Regions from separate parts of the Pantoea stewartii genome, predicted to be linked through region 1. Evidence: predicted binding sites of a transcription regulator. Region 1 holds the regulator's gene; each other region holds the start of a gene.
The links. Region 1 encodes PurR, which represses purine synthesis genes. Its sites were predicted from a motif close to CANGCAAACGTTTGCNTG; they were not measured.

Region 1 (6,147 bases):
AACGTGGGCCAGTTGGCGTATTTTGGCAGCTCTGCGCGAATATCCGGGTTCTGCAGAATATCCACGTAAGCAAAGCGCTCACCACAGGCAGACAACGCCTGGACCGCCTGCGCAGAGAAACCGCAGCTTGGCAGTTTCGGCGAACCTTTCATGTACAGCAGGATCGGGTTTTCTGCGATCTGGCGCTGAATTTTTTCTACAGTACTCATTATTGCCTTCCTTAATTCGTCACTTCGTGTTTCTTTATTGTAGCGACTTCACGCCAGGACTGAAAACGAGATTTTGGCTCGTCCGACGTTAAATCGCCATGTTTGCTAAGTAGGCTGGTCAGGCATTCGCAGGAAACTGTGACAAAGACTATGAATGTATTCATAATTTGCAATGAATTTGCTGTTATAAGAGACTGAAATTCCTGATTTATGCCTGATTTTTATCCAGGCCATCAATTAATAAAAAAAGGACTTACTCTTTTAAAAAAAACTGGACTAGAATGACTTCGGCGCTGATCGGTGATCAGATTTTTCTTAACTTTGTCAGAGACCTGTTTGATCTGACAGCTTAACCAGTAAACGGACTATGCGTTCAATCATTACGCTTCTTATTCTGGCTTTTGCGCAACTCTTCTTTAACATCGCTGCTGCCTCCCCGCATGCGACGGTTAAGGCCAGCTTGCATAAGGTAGAGAAAAAAAGTGCGCGCGACGATGATCGGCGCAAACGACGCGCGGTTAAAGCCTCATCTAAAAAAAGTCGCACCTCCGCTGTTCAGAAAGTCAGTAAGACCACGAAAACCAGCAAAACGACCTCTCACACCACCACGCACAAAACGCTCGCTAAAACGACTGCCTCGCACAAGACGCTGAGCAAAAAAGTCGCCGCCAATGCCGCCAGCAAAAAACGGTATGGTCATCAACGTGCTGCGAAGGCGTTAACGGCAGACAATACCGAAACCGGCACCATTAAAATGAGTAAAGCGCATCGCCAGCGTTACCAGAAAGCGCGTGAAACGGCGATGGCAAAACTGATGGGGCAACTTGGCAAGCGTTATCAGTGGGGAGGCAAATCGCCCCATACGGGTTTTGATTGCAGTGGCCTCGTATGGTACGCCTACAAAGACGTCGTGAAGTTTAAGATCCCCCGTACCGCTAACGAAATGTACCATCTGCGGGATGCAGCACCGGTCAACCGCGAATCCCTTGAAAAAGGCGATCTGGTTTTCTTCCGCATCAACGGGCGTGGAACCGCAGATCATGTCGGGGTTTACCTGGGCAACGGTAAATTCATTCAGTCACCGCGTACCGGTAAAGATATTCAAATCAGTGCGTTGAGCGAAGATTACTGGCAGCGCCATTATATTGGTGCGCGTCGCGTTATGACGCCAAAGACCGTTCGCTAAACGTCCTTCATACAAAAAAGCCGGGAAAGGCAACTTCCCGGCTTTTTTATTGCCCACCTCACCCCGATTGTGCAGCCGGATGTTCCAGGCGAAAATGCCGCACCTGCCGGTGATACGGTCTGACAGACAGGACGTATCACCGGCAAGGCTGGACGCGCAGTCAGCCAGTCAGCCAGCCAGTCAGCCAGCCAGTCAGCCAGTCAGCCAGTCAGCCAGTCAGCCAGTCAGCCAGTCAGCCAGTCAGCCAGTCAGCCAGTCAGCCAGTATAGCGTCGCTGCAAACGAATGCGGCTAGTGCAGAATAGCGGTGAAGCTAAACGCGATGATCATTAACAGTGCGGCTGCCGTCGTCATTAATGACAGTTTTAAATCGGTACTCATCCCCTCTCCTTTAACCCTGACGTTTGTAAGGTGAAAGCATTTTCACATACGCGTGGGTAAAAATCTCGTTTTATCCGCACAGCCTTGTTAGAATCCCCCCTTTGTTGCGCAACAGCGCGCAATATCGGTTGCGTCCGCGCCCTTTTCAGACGTTATTTCCTGCCCTGATGACTCAATACCGGACAGAAAAGCGATGTTTTTCGCAGAAATAACCGTCCGCTGACGCAAACGTTTAACAATATGCTTATCAATAATTTAGATAGGCCCGGGAGTTCGATTTACATGGCAACAATTAAAGATGTGGCGAAGCGTGCGGGCGTGTCCACCACGACCGTCTCACACGTCATCAATAAAACGCGCTTTGTCGCAGAAAATACCTGCGAAGCGGTGTGGGAAGCGATTCGGGAACTGCATTATTCTCCCAGCGCAGTCGCGCGTAGCCTGAAGGTGAATCACACCAAAACGCTGGGCCTGCTCGCCACGTCCAGTGAAGCGCCCTACTTTGCTGAAATTATCGAAGCCATTGAGAATCACTGCTTCGATAAAGGCTATACCCTGATTTTGGGCAACGCACATAATGACCTGCAAAAACAGCGCGCCTATCTGTCGATGATGGCGCAAAAGCGCGTTGACGGGCTTCTGGTGATGTGTTCAGAGTATCCGGATGATCTGCTGCAAATGCTGGAAGCGAACCGCAATATTCCGATGGTGGTGATGGACTGGGGCGAATCCCGTGCCGACTTTACCGATACCGTACTGGACAATGCTTTCCAGGGCGGTTATCTGGCAGGACGTTATTTGATTGAGCGTGGTCATCGCGATATTGGTGCCATTCCCGGCCAGATGGAGCGTAACACGGGAGGCGGTCGCCATGCCGGTTTCCTCAAGGCGCTGGAAGAAGCAGGTATTCAGCCACGTGCCGAATGGATTGTGCAGGGTGACTTTGAACCCGAATCTGGCTATCAGGCCATGCAGCAGATTCTGTCACAGAAGCAGCGCCCAAGCGCCGTATTCTGTGGGGGCGACATCATGGCGATGGGCGCAATCTGCGCGGCCGACGAAATGGGCCTGCGCGTGCCGCAGGATATCTCCGTCATCGGTTACGACAATGTGCGCAATGCGCGCTATTTCACCCCGGCACTGACCACGGTGCATCAGCCTAAAGCCCAGTTGGGTGAGAAAGCGCTGGAGATGTTGTTAGATCGCATCACCAGTAAGCGGGAAGAGTCGCAGACAATTGAAGTCCACCCGACGCTTATTGAGCGACGTTCGGTGGGCTATGGTCCTTATCGCGATTATCGCCGTTAATCCTCGCTCAACCACTCCTGATTTAGCGTTTGCGCATCGCCCAGGTACTGGAGTAACCACCCCAGCGCCGGTGATGCGCGATCTTCCGCCCAGCTGACGCAGCAGGGACTTTCCGGAAACGCCTGCGGTAAGTTCAGCTCTGCCATCTCGCCGCTGTCCAGTAAGGGCCGCGCTAAATGGCCCGGTATCATCGCGACACACAAACCGGCGCGCACACAGTCCAGACCGGTTTGCCAGTCCGGGACCACCAGCCGGCGTTGGTTATCCAGCGCCCAGGTCATACGACGCGGTAACGCGCGCGACGTATCTTCCAGCACCAGAGAAGGCCAGTTGCGCAACGCCTCATCATCTAGCGTAGCAACCTGCGTCAGAGGGTGCTGACGCGCCACCACGCAACGCCAGTTCAGGGTGCCCATATCGCGAAAGGCGAAACGCCCCCCCACCGGAATCGCCTGTGTCGCACCTATCGCCACATCCACTCGCCCGTCTGCCAGCGCATCCCAGACGCCGTTAAAGACCTCATAGCTGATGTGCAACTCCATGTCGGGAAAATGGCGGTAAAAATCCCTGACAAACTGCCGGGTCCGCTGCGGTTTGACGATGCAGTCGACGGCAATACCAATCTGACCGCGCCAGCCGTTGGCGAGCTGTTGACACTGACGTCGTGTGGCATCCATTTTTTTGATAACGCTGCGCCCTTCCCGCACAAAATGCTCGCCCGCCGGGGTGAGAATCACCTCCCGGTGCTGGCGTTCAAACAGCGGCACAGCCAGCCAGGTTTCCAGCTGGCGAACGGTATAGCTGATGGCAGAAGGCACACGGTGCAGTTCCTGGGCGGCCGCGCTAAAGCTGCCACCGCGTGCGACCGCATCCACCACTTCCAGCGCATATTCAGACCACATAATTTGCCTTCAAAATTTTTAACAGCAACAGGCAAATTTTACCGTTTCACAGCGTGAAGTACAGCTTTTACACTGCCCCGCGTTTATTCTGCAACTGATGAGAACCCGATGTCCGCTTCAAAAGGCTTTATTCCCTATCTTGCCGTGCTCAGTATGCTGGGCTTTCTGGCAACCGATATGTACCTGCCCGCCTTCGGCGCTATGCAGCAAAGTTTTAGCACGTCAGCCGGGATGATCAGCGCCAGCATGAGTCTGTTTCTGGCCGGTTTTGCCTGTGGTCAACTGGTCTGGGGCCCCTTATCTGATCGGTTGGGGCGTAAGCCGGTGCTGCTGGCAGGCCTCGTCCTGTTTGCTCTGGGCTGTGCGGGTATGTTGTGGGTAGATAATGTGATCCTGATGCTGGTACTGCGTTTTGTACAGGCTATCGGCGTGTGCGCGGCGGCCGTCAGCTGGCAGGCGCTGGTCGTTGATCGCTATCCTCAGTCACAGGCCAATAAAGTCTTTGCTACCATTATGCCGCTCGTCGCGCTGTCTCCCGCCCTGGCGCCGTTACTGGGCGCCTGGCTGATCGGCCATTTTCACTGGCGCGCCATTTTTGCGGTGCTGACGGGAATTGCTGTGGCGCTCATCCTGGTCACGCTGCGCCTGCCTTCGCCGCAAAAAAATCAACGTTCCCCTGCTTCGCAGCCTGGGTTTCTGACGCTGCTGCGCGCACGTGCCTACAGCGGTAACGTACTGATGTATTCCGCCTGCTCGGCCAGTTTTTTTGCATGGCTGACGGGTTCGCCGTTTATTCTGGCTGAAATTGGTCTGTCTCCTGCGGATATCGGGCTCAGTTATATTCCCCAAACCATCGCCTTTTTAATCGGCGGGTTTGGCTGCCGTGCGCTGCTCAACCGGTTTTCTGGCGCAACGCTGCTGCCGTGGCTGCTCGGCGTCTATAGTCTGAGTGTCGGGGCGCTGTTTGCCGTCGCGCTTTCGGGAAGCCCGTCACTCACGGCGTTACTGGTGCCGTTCTGCGGCATGGCGCTGGCAAATGGCGCGATTTATCCGATTGTGGTGTCCAGTGCGCTGCTGCCCTTCCCAAATGCCACCGGGAAAGCGGCGGCATTGCAGAACACGCTTCAGCTCGGACTCTGTTTTGCCGCCAGCCTTGCGGTGTCCGCAGGCTTGATCCAGGCTCTGTTTACGACCACGCTAATTATGATGGTGACGATTGGTCTGGCATGGATGGGCTATCAGTTAAAGCGCCGCGCCGGCGCACAAACTGATATTGCCTCATCTGCACATCCCTGCCAGGATAATCACTGAGGCAACGATTTGCGTGTTACCCGTTTTCACTGACTGAATCAGGGTCTGCCAGTGTGCCTCCTCTGCCAGACCCACTCGCACTGTCATCATAATAAAAATGTTTCACACAGCCTTCAGGCTGTGACGGCATCTGTGTGAGCAACGCTGCATGGATACCGACGTTTTCTCTTCTCTGTACCCTTTTTGTTGTCTGGCGCAAGGCGTCATCTGTGACTTTTCTCATAATCCTGAGAAACAGCTCCTGCTTTTTCTCAGGTTCTGACGGTTCTGATGATGGAGTGGCTATGAGTTCATCATGTGTAGAAGAAGTAGGCATCGAACGTAACCATTGGTATCGCATCGTTCAGGAGTTACTGCAAAAAGCCGATATTGAAATTAACGGTTCGCGGCCCTGGGATATTCAGGTTAAACACCCCGATTTTTTCAAACGCGTTCTGCAGAAAGGATCCCTGGGCTTGGGCGAGAGTTATATGGATGGCTGGTGGGAATGCGAGCGGCTGGATATGTTTTTTCATCGGGCGCTGAAGCATAAACTCGACGAGCAACTGCCGCATCATATTCAGGACATCCTGCGTATTGCGCTGGCGCGTCTGGTGAACCTGCAATCCAAAAAGCGGGCCTGGCAGGTGGGTAAAGCCCACTACGATTTAGGCAACGATCTCTTCAGCCTGATGCTGGATCCTTACATGCAGTATTCCTGCGCGTACTGGAAAGACGCCACCACGCTTGAGGCGGCGCAGGAAGCCAAACTCGATATGATTTGCCGCAAGCTGCAACTCAAACCGGGAATGCGCCTGCTGGATATCGGCTGCGGCTGGGGCGGCCTGGCGGCCTTTGCCGCCAGAAATTAT
Region 2 (6,147 bases), 420 kb from region 1:
GCTGCGGGTGCCGACCATGGAGCGTTATGAATTATCACATTATCCCCGTTACCGCCTTCGCGCAGAACTGTTCGGTTATCTGGTGCGACACCACACGTGAATCTGCGATAGTGGATCCGGGTGGTGACGCCGATACAATCAGGCAAACGCTGAAACAGCTTGATTTAACGCCTGGCCAGATCCTGCTGACGCATGGTCATCTTGATCATGTCGGGGCCGCGGCGGAACTGGCGGCCTGCTGGAACATACCACTGGTAGGCCCGCACAAACAGGATGCGTTCTGGCTTGAGGCATTGCCCACGCAGAGCCAGATGTTTGGACTTGAGTACTGCGCGCCGCTTACGCCCGATCGCTGGCTGGAAGAGGGGGACACTGTTCAGGTTGGTCAGGTTAATCTTGAGGTTCTGCACTGTCCCGGTCATACGCCAGGTCATATCGTGTTTTTTGACCGACAGGGGCGTTTACTGGTTTCCGGTGATGTGATCTTTAACGGTGGTGTAGGACGCACCGACTTTCCGCAGGGTAACCATCAGCATCTGATTGATGCCATCAAAAACAAAGTGTTGCCGCTGGGAGATGATGTGACGTTTTTGCCCGGTCACGGTCCGCTATCCACTTTAGGTCGTGAACGTCTGACGAATCCTTTTCTGCAATAAAAAATGGGCCACTCAGGCCCATTTTTTTTCATAAGGACAGGATTACAGCACGGCGACAATCGCTTCACACAGGGCAGACATATTATCGGGCGTCATCCCGGCCACGTTCACCCGGCCTGAGTTCACCGCATATACGCCAAACTCTTCACGCAGACGAATGACCTGATCTTTGGTCAGCCCGCTGAACGAGAACATACCGTTCTGCTTAATGATAAAGCTGAAATCCTGCTGCGCCCCTTTTTCCGCCAGCGTATTCACAAACAGCTGACGCATGCGCTGGATACGCTGACGCATATCGGACAACTCCTGCTGCCAGATGGTACGGAGCGCGTCATTTCCCAGGATGGTTGCCACCACTGCCGCACCGTGTGACGGTGGGTTAGAGTAGTTAGCGCGAATCGTGTACTTCACCTGACTGAAGGCAGTATCGGCCGTGGCTGCATCGCTCGCCACCAGCGTAATCGCACCCACGCGTTCATTATACAGACCAAAGTTTTTGGAATAGGAACTGGCCACAATCAGCTCCTGATGGCTGGCCGCAAACAGGCGCAGACCTGCTGCATCTTCTTCCAGCCCACGGGCAAAGCCCTGATAGGCGAAGTCAAACAGCGGCAACCAGCCATTGGCTTTGGAAAGCGCAGCCAGCTGTTGCCACTGCTCTGCTGTCGGATCGATACCGGTTGGGTTATGGCAGCAGCCGTGGAACAGCACCACATCACCGGCTTTAACCTCTTTCAGCGAGGCCAGCATGCTGTCAAAGTCCAGCGTATGGTTGACCGCATCATAATACGAGTATTCACACACTTCGAGACCCGCGGCGTTAAACACGTTTTTATGGTTCGGCCAGCTCGGGTTGCTGACCCATACGCGCTTCACCGACGTCTGCGTGGCCAGAAAATCCGCAGCGACACGCAGTGCACCTGTCCCGCCTGGCGTCTGCGCGGAACGTACGCGGCCCGCCGAAATCAGGGCGTTGCCTTTACCAAATAACAATTCCTGAGTGCAGTGTGCGAAATCCGGCAGACCGTCAATGCTCAGGTAGTTTTTGCTGGTCTCGTTTTCCAGCAGATATTGCTCTGCTTTTTTAACGCTGGTGAGCACCGGGGTTTTCCCGGTTTCATCTTTATAAACGCCAATACCGAGATTAATTTTATTCGGGCGGTCATCGGCACGAAACAGATCGGCCAGGCCAAGGATAGGATCGGCAGGTGCAGCAGAGATCGATTCAAACATGAGTCGGGTCCAGTAGCGTGAACTTTAGCAAATGAAGCATCAGGTTAACGTCAGCACGGCGAAATGCCAACCGTTTGCGATAAAATTCATTGTCCGGTCGGCAGAATTACCGGTACTTATAGGGAGAAGGGGGCCACGTATCGGCTGCGCTGAATAAAGGCAATAAAAAACGGAGCCGAAGCTCCGTTTTTTGTACTGCATCAACAAACTTAGAACTGGTAAACCACACCCAGGCCGACTACGTCGTCGTTAGGAATGCCCAGTGGGTTGTTTTTGTCCAGCTGGTTGATTTTATAATCAACGTAGGTGGCCATGTTTTTGTTGAAGTAGTAGGTTGCGCCCACATCGAAGTATTTGTAGATATCCGCATCGCCGATACCTTCAATGTCTTTGCCTTTGGACTGAACGTAAGCCAGTGAAGGACGCAGACCGAAGTCAAACTGGTACTGTGCAACCATCTCAATGATTTGAGCTTTGTTTGCAAAGGCAGGAGCGGTAGTTGTTGGGCCAGTAACGATTGAAATTGGTGCTGCATTACGCATTTCACCATACATCGCTGCCAGATAAACATTGTTAGCATCATATTTCAGAGCGGTTGCCCAGCTTTCAGCATGTTTGCCAGCGCCAACAATATTGCCGTTGGCTGCAACACCCTGAGCCTGCGAGTCAGTACGATCGCTGCTGCTATATGCACCAACAATGCCTACGCCGATTGGCGAGGTGTAAGATGTTGATGCACCCCATCCATCGCCATTTGCTCTACGATCAGCGCGATTTGAATTCTCATTTTTGCCCTGATACTGAAGCGCAAAGTTCCAGCCATCTACCAGACCAAAGAAGTTACTGTTGCGGTAGGTCAGCAGACCACCACTACGACCGTTCATGAAGTTGTCTGAGTTACCTGAGTCACCGCCGAATACTGGCAGCATATCTGTCCAGCCGATGGCATCATAAACCACACCGTAGTTACGGCCATAGTCGATTGAGCCGGCATCGCCGAACTTGAGGCCAGCAAAGCCCAGACGGGTTTTATTGTCAGTTTGCGCATCAGAACCTTCAGAGTTATTACCCTGAATGTTGTATTCCCACTGACCGTAACCAGTCATCTGGTCATTGATCTTGGTTTCGCCTTTGAAGCCGAAGCGAATATAAGTCTGATCGCCGTCATCACCTGAGTTATCAGAGAACTGGTGACGTGCATCCACTTTACCGTACAGGTCCAGCTTATTGCCGTCTTTGTTATAAACTTCTGCTGCATTGGCTGCGCCAGCGGCGAGCAGAGCAGGGATAACCACTGCCAGAATGTTGCGCTTCATCATTATTTATTACCCTCATTGGAGTTATTTGGACACCTGCCACTGCCGTCAAGAAATCTTTACATGAACCTTGAAAGAAGTTTGGTGTCTCCTGTGTCTGCACGCATCTTTCCATCCCCCATCGGGTAATTCTACTGCGAAAATGCTACAAAAGTCGTAATCTTGTTTCAAAGATAAAAAATGTATTTCTAAATGTAAAAATAACGGAACTTTGTGAGTCATATCAAAATTTACAAAAATAAAAAAAGGCCGGCGAAGCCGACCTCTTTATATATATGAATTTCTTATATTAAATGCTGAAAATCAGAAGCTCGCATTACGTGGCGTACGTGGGAATGGAATAACATCTCTTACATTTTGTACGCCTGTGACATAGGCGATTAAACGTTCGAAACCTAATCCGAATCCGGAATGGGGAACGGTGCCATAGCGACGCAGATCACGATACCACCAGTAATCCTCTTTTTTGAGCCCCATCTCTTCCAGACGCGCATCCAGTACATCCAGACGCTCTTCACGCTGTGAACCGCCGATAATTTCACCAATGCCAGGCGCTAACACATCCATCGCGGCCACGGTTTTACCGTCTTCGTTAAGGCGCATGTAGAACGCTTTGATGTCTTTCGGGTAGTTTTTCACAACGACAGGCGCTTTAAAGTGTTTCTCCGCCAGGTAACGCTCATGCTCAGAAGACAAATCAATGCCCCAGGAGACAGGGTTCTCAAACGTCTGGCCGCAGTTCATCAGAATCTCGACGGCATCGGTATAGTCGACCTGCGCAAAGTCTGTGGTAACAAAGCGCTCCAGACGAGCGATGGCGTCGTTATCAACGCGCTCGGCAAAGAACGCCATGTCGTCTGCACGTTCTTCCAGGACGGCTTTAAACACATACTTCAGCATGGCTTCCGCCAGATCGGCCGCATCATCCAGGGAGGCGAAGGCTATTTCTGGCTCCAGCATCCAGAATTCGGCGAGATGACGGCTGGTGTTGGAGTTTTCGGCCCGGAAGGTGGGGCCAAAGGTATAAATTTTTGACAGCGCACTGGCGTAGGTTTCGCCGTTGAGCTGGCCGGATACCGTCAGGAAAGCTTCCTTACCAAAGAAGTCTTCTGAAAAGTCGACTTTGCCCTGATCGTCACGCGGCAGGTTTTCCAGATCCAGCGTTGATACGCGGAACATTTCACCCGCACCTTCGGTATCGGAAGCGGTAATCAGCGGCGTAGAAACCCAGAAATAGCCGTTCTCATGGAAGAAACGGTGCAGCGCCTGCGCCAGCGTGTGACGAACACGGGCTACGGCACCAATCAGGTTCGTGCGTGGACGCAGGTGGGCGACTTCACGCAAATACTCAATGCTGTGACGTTTGGCCGCCATAGGATAGCTGTCGGGATCTTCCACCCAGCCTACCACCTCCAGCTTTGTCGCCTGGATTTCAAACGCCTGCCCCTGGCCCGGAGATGCCACAACGGTACCCGTGACAATGACGGAGCAGCCGGTAGTCAGGCGCAGCACTTCGTCCTGGTAATTATTCAGAGAATTATTGACGACGGCCTGAACGGGATTAAAGCAGGAGCCGTCATACACGGCGATAAAGGACAGACCGGCTTTTGAATCTCTTCGGGTACGTACCCAACCACGTACGGTGACTTCACTGTCAACCGCGACGCGACCGTGCAGTACATCCGCTACAGGCACTACGCTCATAAATATCTCTCTATATAGAAGAAGTGTGTGAATGAATTCCCCAGACTGGGGTGTTGCTATGTTACTTGCGAGTCAACAGGAAACAAGCAAAATTCAGGGGGAAGGGCAGATTTATTGCCAGAAAAGCGGGGCGCAGCGCGCCCCAGTCACATAGCGCTTAGCTGGCTTTTTTTACCAGTGGCAGGTCAAAGGCTTTTCTCAAGGCTCTGACGAAGGCTTTATCCTGACAAATGGTTTTGCCCGGACTGTCTGACAGCTTGGCAACCGGCTTCCCGTTACACTGCACCAGCTTAATGACAATATTGAGTGGCGTCACGCCGGGAATATCGCAGGTCAGTTGGGTGCCAATGCCAAACACCACGTGAGTACGCTGACCAAAGTGGCGATAGAGCGCCAGCGCTTTATCCAGATTCAGGTTGTCGGAGAACACCAGGGTTTTACTCTGTGGATCTATGCCCAGTTGCTGATAATGCGCCAGGGCTTTTTCACCCCATTCAACCGGGTCGCCCGAATCATGGCGTAAACCCTGGTAACGGCGGGCGAAGACCGGGCCGAAGTCGCGCAGGAAGGCGTCCATAGCGATGCAGTCCGTTAACGCAATACCCAGTTTGTCATCATATTCATCCAGCCAGGCCTGTAACGCGGCCCGCTGGCTGTTCGCCAGCACCGGACTGATTTGCTGAAAAGCCTGAAACCATTCGTGCGCCTGCGTGCCGACAGGCGTCAGTTCAAGACGGCGGGCCAGATCATAGTTGCTGGTGCCCATCAGCCAGGGAAAGTCCTGCTTCAGCGTACTGACAATGGCTTCCTGCACCGACCGGGAATAGCGGCGACGGGTACCAAAATCCATCAACCGAAAACGTGACATATCGGTATCCGCAATTTGCGTTTTAAACGTCGCCAGTTTCTGGTGCAGAAAGTCCACGGCCTGCTGACTGCCGGTGTGTGGTGTACGATGGCGATGCACCACTTCGCTGATCAAGGCCAACAGGGGAACTTCCCACATGATGACCTCACGCCAGGGCCCCTGAATTCGGATGGCCAGCTTGCCGTTGTGATTTTGCACGTCGACCTGCTGGGGGTCATAGCGAAAATTGCGCAGCCAGTTAAGGTAGTCGTCAGCAAAGAAGGGGAGGTCAGATAACCAGGCATATTCGGCGTCGGTCAGCGCCAGCGTCTGCATGGCATTGATCGCTGCACGGATTTCGTCAGCATAAAAACCCAGTAACTCATCGCTG
Region 3 (6,147 bases), 330 kb from region 1:
TCCATTATAACCTCCTTATTACTCGTTAAACGAAGTGCATGATGAGGTTCAATGCGGCTTTTAATCTCCACTGCGAAACAATTATAACAGCAAAATGGCGATTCACTGATTAAAACGTATCATGGAAAGCCTGAATGCAGAATGATTATCTCTAAAACAGTCAGGCTGAGAAGATATAATACCTGAATACCGGGGTGCAATTGTCCTAATTGAACAATAAAAAAGGCTTATTAAGGTCGTTAAACAGGGTTAAAGAGGGGAAGTTTCAACGCCTGCTGAACCGCTACGTTTTTGTAATGTCTCTGCAAGGCGCGCAAACTGCTGCTGCAATTGCTCATCATGGTTTTGATTTTGCGCTTCAAGCGAAAGATTATGCACCAGTAACTGACTGGCCCGGTCATCAAGACAGAAAATCAGGCTGGAAAAGGCGTTTTCCAGCACCGTCAAGCGGCGTTGCTGTTCACCGATGAGCGTCAGCAGCTCGCCAAAGGTCATGGCTTCTTCGGGTTTATCTGTAGTCATGGGATGAAACTCCTTTTATGCATGATCAGCGCCAGCATAGGGCATTGGTCATTCGGAGTCCAGATGGGCAAGCGGTTAGTCAGGCATAAATGAAGATAAAAAAACCGGGTGGCGAAACCCGGTAAAAACAGCACAGTGGCGGTTAATCGGTAATGAACCAGTCGTCAGCGCTTTCCCACGTTTGCTGCAGGATTTCACTGATTTGTTCACGCGTGTCTTTGTCACCGCCCATTACGCTCAGCTGATTCGCCGTGGCGTAACGCACTTTGACCTGATTGGTGAATTGCGGAAATTGTTCATCGATCCGGCGCGACAGCTCCTGGCTCAGGGCTTCCATCGCACCAGCGGGAAGAGGTTGGGTTTTGGCAACGGTAATTTCAACACGCATAAAAGCCTCCGTATAAGATACTGTATATAATTACAGTATAAATATAGCGGAGGCAAGCGAAATTATTTTATACGCCAGTTGAGGGTTTCCCCGGCCAGGAAAGGCACCAGCGTATGAGAGCCCATTGCAATGCTTTCTTCTACCGTCCATGGCTCACGCACCAGCGTAAGGGTGCCTTCGTTCAGCGGCAGGCCATAGAAACGCGGACCATTTTCAGAACAAAATGCCTCAAAATGCTGCAGGGCATTGAGCTCTTCAAATACGGTGGCGTACGCGGGCAGGGAGGTAGGGGCGTTGAACACACCCGCACAGCCGCAGCTGCTCTCTTTCAGATGGCGCAAATGAGGCGCGGTGTCGGTACCCAGAAAGAAACGGGGATGACCGGAGGCGACAATCCTGCGCAGCGCCTGCTGATGCGTATTGCGTTTCAGGATCGGCAGACAGTACAGGTGAGGGCGGATACCCCCGACCAGCATATGGTTGCGGTTGAACATCAGATGCTGCGGCGTAATCGTTGCCGCCAGGTTTTCATTGGCGCTTTCCACATAGTCAGCTGCATCTTTGGTCGTGATGTGTTCCATCACCACTTTCAGCGCGGGGAACTGTTTGCGTAGCGGTTCCATCACCGTTTCAATAAAGCGGGCTTCGCGGTCAAAAATATCGATGTGCGAGTCCGTCACTTCACCGTGCACCAGCAGCGGCATTCCCAGCGTTTGCATCCGCTCCAGCACTGAGGCAATCGAAGCAATATTGGTGACACCATGGCTTGAATTGGTCGTGGCATGAGCGGGATACAGTTTGGCGGCCGTGAACAATCCCGACTGAAAACCGCGGGCCAGCTCATCGGCCTCTAACGAGTCGGTCAGGTAGCAGGTCATCAGGGGGGTAAAAGCGTGCCCGTCAGGTAAGGCAGCCAGAATGCGATTGCGATAAGCTTCGCCCGCCGCGACGCTGACTACCGGCGGAACCAGATTGGGCATGACGATAGCACGACCATTGACTGCGCTGGTATAGGGCAGCACAGTGTTGAGCATATCATCATCACGAAGATGGATATGCCAGTCATCTGGACGGCGGATAGTAAGTTGCTGAGGGTGTGCGGTCATGAATGCGGCTCCGGCAAGTAGAATAAACGAAAGGCGTGTTTAGGCCGGGTTATAAGCATAAGGACTCAGGCAACCGTTTGCACCTGTTTTTCTTTTTTTAAAAAAATCCGCGCCTGAAGGCGCGGATAAGATGACGGTAAAGCTGCCTGTCAGGCGGTTAGTCGGTGAAGGGGATGACCAGTTCACCAGGCTTCACTTCCAGCCCTTTCGCGAATTTTTTCGCCAGCGATTCCGCTTTACTGCGATCGGCGCTCAGCACGTAGGCCGGGTGCTGATCAAAGTAGCTTTTTAACGACTGATTCAGATAAGGCGTCAGGGTTTTCATAATAGAGGCCATTTTCTCGGGCTGAACCTGCGCATCGACGATTTCCATATCGCGCAAATATATGGCTCCTTGCTGCTGATCAAACACTGGCTGCGCACGCATTTTGAGCTGCATATCGGCCTGTTGCGGACCAAAGAGTGAGGAGACATTAATTTTGGCATCGCCCGATAAGGTGACTTTGCCTGGCACGTCCCGACCAATCTGGCTATTCAGGTTAGTTAACACAATATGGGCATTGACCAGACCTGATACGCCAATGTCTTTTTCGAAGTTATTATGTTTTTGCAGGGCCTGATTGACTTCCTGTTCGCTAATTGTGTATTGCGTTAACTGATTACAGCCACTCAGTAAAACCGCTAAAAACAGGGCAACCAGCCCGTGAAAAACCGTCTTCATACTTCCCTCGTTTAACTGAAAAACTCGCTCGTGGCATAGCCTGCCTGAATGCAAACCGTCTGTCATCAGGAATGGGATGATATGGATTTGCCGAAAATGCCTTCCGGAAGAAAGTGTCCCGATCTGCCGCTGTTAAAACGGGAGGCTTGCGGCACCCACGGCTTCTTACGCGGCGGGGCAGTGACAGCGCACAGGGTTAAGAAACCGATGTGGTTACCGAACCAGTTTTCTGGATCGGAGATATGAACAGGTCTTTTGACGCGTCTGCGCTGCACGGTGGGCCGGACGATAATTCAGCGACCTGGCTGTTGTGGTATGCGTAACGTTTTACCGCAGACCTGGCGGCGGTTATAGTGAAAGTTATCAATGACTGGCATTTCCTTCCCGCCATGGACTTCAGGAGAGATGATGTTTGGCTATCGTTCTGCCGCACCAAGAGTGCGACTCACGACCGAGCGGCTGGTGGTAAGACTGGTTCATGAACGCGATGCATGGCGTTTAGCCGACTATTACGCGGAAAACCGTGACTTCCTTAAACCCTGGGAACCGGTGCGTGATGACAGCCACTGTTATCCCTCTGGCTGGCAAGCCCGGCTGGGCCTGATCGCTGATATGCATAAACAGGGCTCGGCGTTCTATTTTATTTTAATGGACAGCAATGAAACGGAAGTGCGTGGCGTGGCGAATTTTAGCAATGTCCTGCGCGGTGCCTTTCATGCCTGCTATCTTGGCTATTCGCTTGGCGAGAAGTGGCAAGGGCAGGGCCTGATGTTTGAAGCGCTGCAGTCGGCGATTCGCTATATGCAGCGCCAGCAATATATCCACCGCATCATGGCAAACTACATGCCGCATAACCAGCGCAGTGGTGACCTGCTGGCCCGCCTGGGATTCGAAAAAGAGGGCTATGCTAAAAACTACCTGATGATTAACGGTCAGTGGCAGGATCATGTCCTGACTGCGCTGACCAGCAAGGAATGGACACCCAATCGTCGTGGGTAAAATGAGGAGTTCGCAATGAAGATGACCTTGTCGGCGCATGCGTTGCGCGTGCTGGGTTGCCTGCTGGAAAAGCAAATCACCACACCGGAACAGTATCCTCTTTCATTAAATGGCGTGCTTACCGCCTGTAATCAAAAATCTAATCGCGAGCCCGTGATGACGCTGAGCGAAAGCGACGTGCAGGATCAGCTCGATCTCCTGATTAAAAAGCATCTGGTGACCGCCAACAGCGGGTTCGGCCAGCGTGTGGTGAAATACGAGCAACGCTTCTGCAATTCCGCCTTCGGTAATTTACAGCTCAGTAGCGCAGAAGTTGCCGTTCTCACATTGCTGTTCCTGCGTGGCGCACAAACCCCTGGTGAACTGCGGACCCGGAGTGGGCGTTTGCATGAGTTTGCCGACGTCAGCGACGTTGAACAGACGCTGGACACGTTGATGTCGCGCGCTGAGGGGCCCATGGTCATGCGCCTGGCGCGGGAGCCGGGTAAACGTGAAAGCCGTTTTATGCACATGTTTGCTGATGAGGCCGAACTCGGGGCGCTGGAGCAACACCCAGCCACGGCGGACGATGCCGCGCTGCGGGATCGGGTTGAGGCGCTTGAGCAACAGGTTGCCGATCTTCAGGAACAACTGGCGCAATTACTGGATAGAGAACAATAAATGACGATTCGCATTGGTGTTGTTGGGTTGGGCGGTATTGCGCAAAAGGCCTGGTTGCCTGTGTTATCGCAGGCAAATAACTGGCAGTTAGTCGGTGCATTTTCGCCGAATCAGGCCAACGCCCGCATCGTCTGTGACCGCTACCGTATCACCTGCTTCCCTTCACTGACCGATCTGGCTGCCGCCTGTGACGCCGTATTTGTGCACAGCAGTACGGCCAGCCATTACGACGTGGTCAAAGCACTGCTCCAGGCTGGCAAGGATGTCTGTGTCGACAAACCGCTGGCAGAAACCCTGAATCAGGCAGAGGCCCTGGTCGCGCTGGCCGAAAAGAAACAACGAAAGCTAATGGTGGCGTTTAACAGGCGTTTCGCGCCCTGCTATCAGCAACTGAAAACACAAATGCACTCCGCCGCTGCGCTGCGTATCGAAAAACACCGCAGCGACAGCGTGGGTCCACAGGATCTGCGCTTTACACTGTTAGATGATTACCTGCATGTCGTTGATACGGCTCTGTGGCTGGCAGGAGGCCGTGCGCTGCCCCGTCAGGGCCATATTGCGACCAATGAACAGGGACAGATGCTTTACGCCGAGCACCATTTTAATGCGGGTGGATTGCAGGTAACCACCAGTATGCATCGTCGGGCAGGCAGCCAGCGCGAACGTATCAGCGCCATCTGTGATGGCAAATGCATTGATATTCATGACATGCGCGACTGGCAGGAAGAGTGCGGTGCAGGCGTAGTGATCACGCCACCTGCCGCCTGGCAGAGCCACCTGGCTCAGCGCGGATTTGTGGGCGTGGCAGAACATTTTGTTCACTGCATCGAAAATCAGACAAAGCCGGAAACGAGTGGTGAGCAGGCGCTACTGGCGCAACGTATCGTCGAATCCATGTGGCGTGACGCGGAACGGGAATAACGCCTTGTAACACTCAGTGCTGGTCATTTCACGCGATCGCAGTAGACTATCGCCCGACGTGTGACAGGACCCGTGCTAAGTCACTCATTTTGCCGATTCTTTTCAGGATGCCCCGTCAATTATGAATTTGTTGAAATCGCTGGCAGCGGTCAGTTCAATGACCCTGTTTTCCCGCGTGCTGGGTTTTGCCCGGGATGCCATCGTGGCACGGGTGTTTGGTGCCGGCATGGCGACCGATGCGTTCTTTGTTGCGTTTAAACTACCTAATCTTCTGCGGCGTATTTTTGCTGAAGGAGCCTTCTCGCAGGCATTTGTTCCTATTCTGGCCGAGTATAAAAGTAAGCAGGGCGAAGAGGCTACGCGGCTTTTTGTGTCCTACGTTTCCGGTCTGCTGACCCTGGCGCTGGCGCTCGTGACCGTCGCAGGCATGGTTGCCGCCCCCTGGGTCATCCTGGTGACGGCACCGGGTTTCGCCGATACAGCTGATAAATTTGCCCTGACCAGCGCGCTGCTGCGCGTCACTTTCCCCTACATTCTTCTGATTTCGCTGGCTTCGCTGGCTGGGGCCATATTAAACACCTGGAACCGTTTTTCGGTGCCGGCGTTTGCCCCCACGCTGCTGAATATCAGCATGATCGGCTTTACGCTGTTCGCCGCACCGCACTTCCATCCGCCCATCATGGCGCTGGCGTGGGCGGTGGTGGTCGGCGGACTGCTGCAACTGGGCTATCAGTTACCGCATCTGAAAAAGCTGGGCATGCTGGTCCTGCCGCGGATCAACCTGCGTGATGCTGGCGTGTGGCGCGTGATGCGCCAGATGGGGCCGGCAA
Region 4 (6,147 bases), 750 kb from region 1:
CGATCGGTGACGGCGAGGTGCGGGTCGACGGCGAAGTCGAAACCCGTAAGCGCTGCAAAATCTTTCAGGGGCAAACGGTCGAGTTTGCCGGGCAGCGCGTTACCGTTGTTGCCTGATCCGCTGGTGCCCCAGGCGGGGCACCTTAAATCCGCGCCTCTCCCACTATCCGCGTCTCACCGTTAACCAGCTCCAGCGCAATGTGACTGACCTCTGCATGTTGTGCAATCAGCGTCGCCAGCCGGGGCGAATGGCTGGTGATCCATAACTGACTGAACTGACTGGCCTCGGCAATCAGGGCGGCAAGGGCAGGCAGTAAATCCTCATGCAGGCTGTTTTCAGGCTCGTTCAGCGCCATAAAGGCAGGCGGGCGCGGGCTGAGCAGCGCCACGACCAGGCAGAGGAAGCGCAGCGTACCATCGGAAAATTCGGCGCTTTCCAGCGGGCGCAAAATGCCCTGGCGCTGCATCAGCATCTGAAAACGTCCGTTCTGCACATCCACCTGAAACTCAGTGTCCGGGAAGGCTGTTTTCATCACTTTATACAACAGTTCATGATGCCCACGTTCCACTATCGTTGCCCATGCTGCGGCGAGATTACTGCCATCATGGGCCAGAATGGGTGCGCGCACGCCAATCTGCGGCGAACGAATCGGTGAACCTGGCCAGACGGCAAACTCATGATAAAAGCGCCATGCTTTCAGGCGTTCACGCATCCGGGAAAGTTCGGGATAGCGGTGCGGCTCCCCCAGTTGTCCAAACAGGGATTCTTCAGGATGCAGTACGCCAGCATAACTGACGCGCTCTCCGTCGATGTTATGCAGAAAGGCGGTCTGATTAGTGCGCTGCATAATGCAGGAAGACGGTCGGCGCTGCTGGCCACTCAGCCAGATGCGTTCTTCTTTAACCAGCGGATCCAGGTTAAACAGGCTGGTTGATAGCGGTTCAGGAAAACCGGTTTCCAGCTGGTAATCCATATCATCCATCGTCACGGCCAGGATGAGCCGCTTAGGATCATGTCGGCGGTCGCCACGGCGCAATCCGCCCGCCCACATCACTTTTTGCACCCCGCCCTCTTCGGCCAGCGCCAGCGCAAGCCGTCCGTTAGCCGCCTCGTGCAGCAGCCGCACCGCTTTATAAAGATTGGATTTACCACAGCCGTTGGGACCGCTCACCACGTTGAGCGGGTGCAGCGGAAGCGTGAGATCGCGTACCGAACGGAAACCGCGAATGTGAATCTGCTTTATCGTCATCGACAAAAAAGGGCGATTGCTCGCCCTCTCCTGTGTTGCGTTTTATTTACGTCGCCAGGTGGAACCCTGCGGGCCGTCTTCCACAATCACGCCCAGCGCATTGAGCTTATCGCGTGCCACATCCGCCTGCGCCCAGTCTTTCGCCGCACGCGCATCGGCGCGGGCTTTGACCCAGCGTTCAATTTCAGCCACTTCATCGTCATTGCCTTGGGCACTGCTTTGCAAAAACACTTCCGGCTCCTGTTGCAGAATCCCCAATACATTGGCGATTTCACGCAGTTTTGCTGCCAGCGCACTGGCGGCCGTCATGTCTTCACTTTTCAGACGATTCACTTCACGCGCCATATCAAACAGCACCGAATAGGCTTCTGGCGTGTTGAAATCGTCGTTCATTGCTTCGCGGAAACGGGCTTCGAACGCCTCGCCACCGCTGGCCGCTACGGTGCGGTCAGTATGACGCAGCGCGGTGTAAAGGCGTTCCAGCGCGGCGCGTGCCTGGTTCAGGTTATCTTCACCATAATTTAGCTGGCTGCGATAGTGGCCCGACATCAGAAAGTAACGCACGGTTTCGGCATCATAATGCTGTAGCACATCGCGCACGGTGAAAAAGTTGTTCAGTGACTTCGACATCTTTTCACGGTCAATCATCACCATGCCGGAATGCATCCAGTAATTCACATACGGACCATCGTGGGCACAGGTCGACTGGGCGATTTCGTTTTCATGATGGGGAAACATCAGATCAGAACCGCCACCGTGAATATCAAAGTGCGCACCCAGCTGTTTGCAGTTCATCGCCGAACATTCAATGTGCCAGCCCGGACGACCGTTGCCCCACGGCGATGGCCATGAAGGTTCGTCCGCTTTGGACATTTTCCACAGCACGAAATCCATCGGGTTACGTTTCACGTCGGCAACCTCTACACGCGCACCTGCCTGTAGCTGCTCCAGATCCTGACGCGACAGTGCGCCATAATCAACATCGCTCAGGACATCAAACATGACATCGCCGTTATCCGCGACATAGGCGTGACCGCGGGCAATCAGCGTTTCCACCAGCGCAATGATGTCAGGAATATGGCGCGTGGCACGCGGCTCCACATCCGGCGGTAAAATCCCCAGCGCATCGAAGTCGCTGTGCATTTCGCCGATCATTCGGTTGGTCAGCGTTTCGATGCTCTCGCCGTTCTCATTGGCTCGTTTGATGATTTTGTCATCAATGTCGGTAATGTTGCGCACATAATTGACGTCATAACCGACGTAGCGCAGATAGCGCGAAACCACGTCGAAGGCCACAAACGTGCGCCCGTGCCCAATGTGACAGAGGTCATACACCGTGATGCCGCAGACATACATGCCGATTTTGCCAGCATGAATAGGGGTGAATTCCTCTTTTTGTCGACTCAGGGTGTTGTAAATCTTCAGCATTGGGGTTTCCGTAGTGAGGCGTGCGTAACGCACCGTTTTGAGTATCCTGTCATTGTGCCGTATTTTTATCTGTCACGCGACGCAAAGCAAGCCAACTGCGCTGCCTGGCTGACGTATTATCGGAAATTATGATATAAGAACGTTCGAGAAAAAGGCGTGTGCGCTTAAAAGCACACCCTATGCTACTGACGACAACCTTTACAGGACGAAAAAAATGGTAACTTTCCAGACTAACCATGGCGATATCGTGATCAAGACCTTCGATGACAAAGCGCCCGCAACCGTAAAGAACTTCCTGGATTACTGCCGTGAAGGTTTCTACGACAACACCATTTTCCACCGTGTGATTAACGGCTTTATGATTCAGGGCGGCGGTTTTGAGCCTGGCATGAAGCAGAAAGCCACCAAAGAAGAGATCCGTAACGAAGCCAACAACGGTCTGAAAAACACCAAAGGCACGCTGGCCATGGCCCGTACCTCTGCGCCGCACTCTGCGACCGCACAGTTCTTCATCAACGTGGCGGACAACGACTTCCTGAACTTCCGTGACGAAAGCCTGCAGGGCTGGGGTTACTGTGTATTTGCTGAAGTGGTTGAAGGGATGGACGTGGTAGAGAAAATCAAAGCGGTTTCAACTGGTCGCAGCGGTATGCATCAGGACGTACCGAAAGATGACGTCATCATTCAGAAAGTGACCGTTAGCGAGTAATGTCGCGCACGCTGTTTATCGCAGATCTCCATCTGTGTCAGGAAGAACCGGCGATTACCGCCGGTTTTCTGCATTTTTTGCAGCGCGAAGCGCCTCACTGCGACGCGCTTTATATTCTGGGCGATCTGTTCGAAGCCTGGATCGGTGATGACGATCCGAATCCGCTGCATCAACAGGTTGCCAGCGCCCTTCATGCCCTGCCCGTGCCGGTCTTTTTTATTCACGGCAACCGCGATTTTCTGATCGGCAAACGCTTTGCCCGCGCCAGCGGCATGACCTTATTGCCCGAGGAGCAGGTTCTGACGCTTTATGGTCACCGACTTCTGATTATGCATGGCGATACGTTGTGCACCGACGATGCGGGTTATCTGCAGTTCCGGGCGAAAGTGCATAATCTCTGGATTCAACGTCTGTTCCTGACGCTGCCGCTGTTTATTCGTAAACGGATTGCGGCACGGATGCGCGCCAACAGTAAACAGGCCAACCAGCATAAGTCGCTGGAGATTATGGATGTCAATCAACAGGCCGTGGTCGATGCGATGGTACGTCAGCAGGTGCCTTTACTGATTCATGGTCATACGCACCGCCCCGCTATCCATGATGTGTCGCTGAACGGAGCCCCCGCACAGCGCGCGGTATTGGGTGCCTGGCACAGCCGGGGATCAATGATCCAACTGGATGCAAACGGCATCCAGCTCATCGACTTCGATTTTTAGTCGTCCGGTGACATCGCGTTGCACACCTGCGCTGAGGCCCGTCGAGCGGCGCAAGGTACCCGGGGACTGTGCGAACGGGCGGCAGGCCAGCATAGTGAAACGCGTTCACGCCCTGCCGCCTGCCTTCCCCGCCCTGCGGTGAGCTGAGTTGTCTCACTCAGGCCGTATGCATTCCTGATGCGATAAGCTTATCGTCTGACGCTAACCCGCCCGACGCAACCGTTTTCCTTGCGCCTTTCTCATGGTATTCTCTGTGCCCTTCAAAACCTGTCCGCCTGGTCAGGTGTGTTTTTATTCACAGGAGTTGACCGCATGTCGTCGAATGCCGCCCCGGCCCGCATCGCAGTTGTTATGGGTTCCAAAAGTGACTGGTCCACCATGCAGTTCGCTGCGGAAATCCTTACCAGCCTGGACGTGCCCTTCCATGTGGAAGTGGTGTCAGCGCACCGTACCCCGGATAAACTGTTTAGCTTTGCGGAAACCGCAGCGGACAACGGTTTTCAGGTGATTATTGCCGGTGCCGGTGGCGCGGCGCATTTGCCAGGGATGCTGGCTGCCAAGACCCTGCTGCCGGTACTCGGTGTGCCGGTACAGAGCGCCGCGCTGAGCGGCGTCGACAGCCTCTACTCGATTGTGCAAATGCCACGCGGCATTCCGGTCGGCACGCTGGCCATTGGCAAAGCGGGCGCCGCTAACGCAGCCCTGCTGGCGGCGCAGATTCTGGCGATTCATGACAGCGCGCTGGCGTCACGTCTGGCCGCCTGGCGTCAGTCACAGACCGATGAGGTACTGGACAATCCGGACCCGCGGGAGGAAGCATGAAGCCGGTTTGCGTACTGGGTAACGGACAGCTTGGCCGTATGTTACGTCAGGCGGGCGAGCCTATGGGCATTGCCGTGCATCCGGTTGGCCTGGATGCCGACCCTGCTGCCCTGCCTATCGCCGGGAGCGTGATTACGGCTGAGATCGAACGCTGGCCCGAGACGGCACTGACGCGCGAACTCGCGAGCCACCCGGCCTTTGTGAATCGCGATATTTTCCCGCGGCTGGCCGACCGTCTGACGCAAAAACAGCTGCTGGATCAGCTCAGTCTGGCGACTGCCCCCTGGCAACTGCTGGCGGATAAAGGTGAATGGCCGCACGTTTTCAAAACGTTGGGCGAACTGGCTATTGTTAAGCGCCGCACGGGCGGTTATGACGGTCGTGGTCAATGGCGGTTACGTGCCGGTGAAACCGATACGTTACCCGACGACTGTTATGGTGAATGCATTGTCGAACAAGGCATTAACTTCTCGGGGGAAGTGTCGCTGGTCGGCGCGCGCGGCCATGATGGCAGCACCGTATTTTATCCGCTGACACATAATCTGCATGAAGAAGGCATTCTGCGTACCAGCGTTGCGTTCCCGCAGGCAGATGCCGCGCAGCAACAGCAGGCTGAGGCGATGTTAAGCGCCATCCTGCACGAGCTGAACTACGTCGGCGTCATGGCCATGGAATGCTTTGTCACGCCGCAGGGATTGCTGATTAACGAACTGGCGCCTCGCGTTCACAACAGCGGGCACTGGACTCAGAACGGGGCCTCAATCAGTCAGTTTGAACTTCACCTGCGCGCTGTTCTGGGTCTGGCTCTGCCACAGCCCGTGGTCATTGCGCCCTCAGTGATGGTTAACCTGATTGGCACAGCGTTAAATACTGACTGGCTCCAGCAGCCGCTGGTGCATTTGCACTGGTACGACAAAGCGGTGCGTGAAGGACGCAAAGTCGGTCACCTCAACCTGACCGACAGCGACCAGAGCCGTCTCGCTGCCGCCTTGCAGGCCTTGTTGCCGCTGTTACCTGCCGGGTATGCCAGCGGTATTCGCTGGGCAGCAGCCAAGCTGTAAATCTGTTCACGACCGGGCGCAGTATCATCGCGCCCGGTCGGTTTTACGTCGCGTCAAACGTCCTGAACAACGCATTGCCTTTCAACAAACGCACGCCCAGCCAGCCACCACAGAGCGACAGTAAGAGCGCGCCGCCCAGCGGTAAGGCCAGCCACAATGTCC

Region 2: a site for PurR is predicted at 1,953-1,970, ahead of G5574_RS20345 (amino acid aminotransferase). Genes of this name have one in related genera too.
Region 3: a site for PurR is predicted at 2,083-2,100, ahead of pyrC (dihydroorotase). Genes of this name have one in related genera too.
Region 4: a site for PurR is predicted at 4,315-4,332, ahead of purE (5-(carboxyamino)imidazole ribonucleotide mutase). Genes of this name have one in related genera too.

Annotation. Positions count from the first base shown of each region.
Region 1 is NZ_CP049115.1:178,716-184,862, reverse strand. Features, by position in the region: gene G5574_RS00835 (Grx4 family monothiol glutaredoxin) at 1-212, opposite strand, end outside; gene G5574_RS00830 (C40 family peptidase) at 577-1,395, shown strand; gene G5574_RS00825 (hypothetical protein) at 1,475-1,699, shown strand; gene cydH (cytochrome bd-I oxidase subunit CydH) at 1,686-1,775, opposite strand; gene purR (HTH-type transcriptional repressor PurR) at 2,058-3,083, shown strand; gene punR (DNA-binding transcriptional activator PunR) at 3,080-3,985, opposite strand; gene punC (purine nucleoside transporter PunC) at 4,094-5,296, shown strand; gene cfa (cyclopropane fatty acyl phospholipid synthase) at 5,581-6,147, shown strand, end outside.
Region 2 is NZ_CP049115.1:4,313,601-4,319,747, forward strand. Features, by position in the region: gene G5574_RS20340 (MBL fold metallo-hydrolase) at 27-656, shown strand; gene G5574_RS20345 (amino acid aminotransferase) at 699-1,889, opposite strand; gene ompF (porin OmpF) at 2,099-3,208, opposite strand; gene asnS (asparagine--tRNA ligase) at 3,509-4,909, opposite strand; gene pncB (nicotinate phosphoribosyltransferase) at 5,067-6,147, opposite strand, start outside.
Region 3 is NZ_CP049115.1:4,399,502-4,405,648, forward strand. Features, by position in the region: gene bssS (biofilm formation regulator BssS) at 1-5, opposite strand, end outside; gene G5574_RS20770 (hypothetical protein) at 250-522, opposite strand; gene dinI (DNA damage-inducible protein I) at 665-910, opposite strand; gene pyrC (dihydroorotase) at 973-2,016, opposite strand; gene G5574_RS20785 (lipoprotein) at 2,174-2,737, opposite strand; gene rimJ (ribosomal protein S5-alanine N-acetyltransferase) at 3,146-3,736, shown strand; gene G5574_RS20795 (YceH family protein) at 3,752-4,396, shown strand; gene G5574_RS20800 (Gfo/Idh/MocA family protein) at 4,397-5,317, shown strand; gene murJ (murein biosynthesis integral membrane protein MurJ) at 5,439-6,147, shown strand, end outside.
Region 4 is NZ_CP049115.1:3,974,996-3,981,142, reverse strand. Features, by position in the region: gene ybcJ (ribosome-associated protein YbcJ) at 1-116, shown strand, start outside; gene G5574_RS18730 (AAA family ATPase) at 143-1,249, opposite strand; gene cysS (cysteine--tRNA ligase) at 1,292-2,677, opposite strand; gene ppiB (peptidylprolyl isomerase B) at 2,892-3,386, shown strand; gene lpxH (UDP-2,3-diacylglucosamine diphosphatase) at 3,386-4,102, shown strand; gene purE (5-(carboxyamino)imidazole ribonucleotide mutase) at 4,415-4,924, shown strand; gene purK (5-(carboxyamino)imidazole ribonucleotide synthase) at 4,921-5,985, shown strand; gene ybbP (putative ABC transporter permease subunit YbbP) at 6,029-6,147, opposite strand, start outside.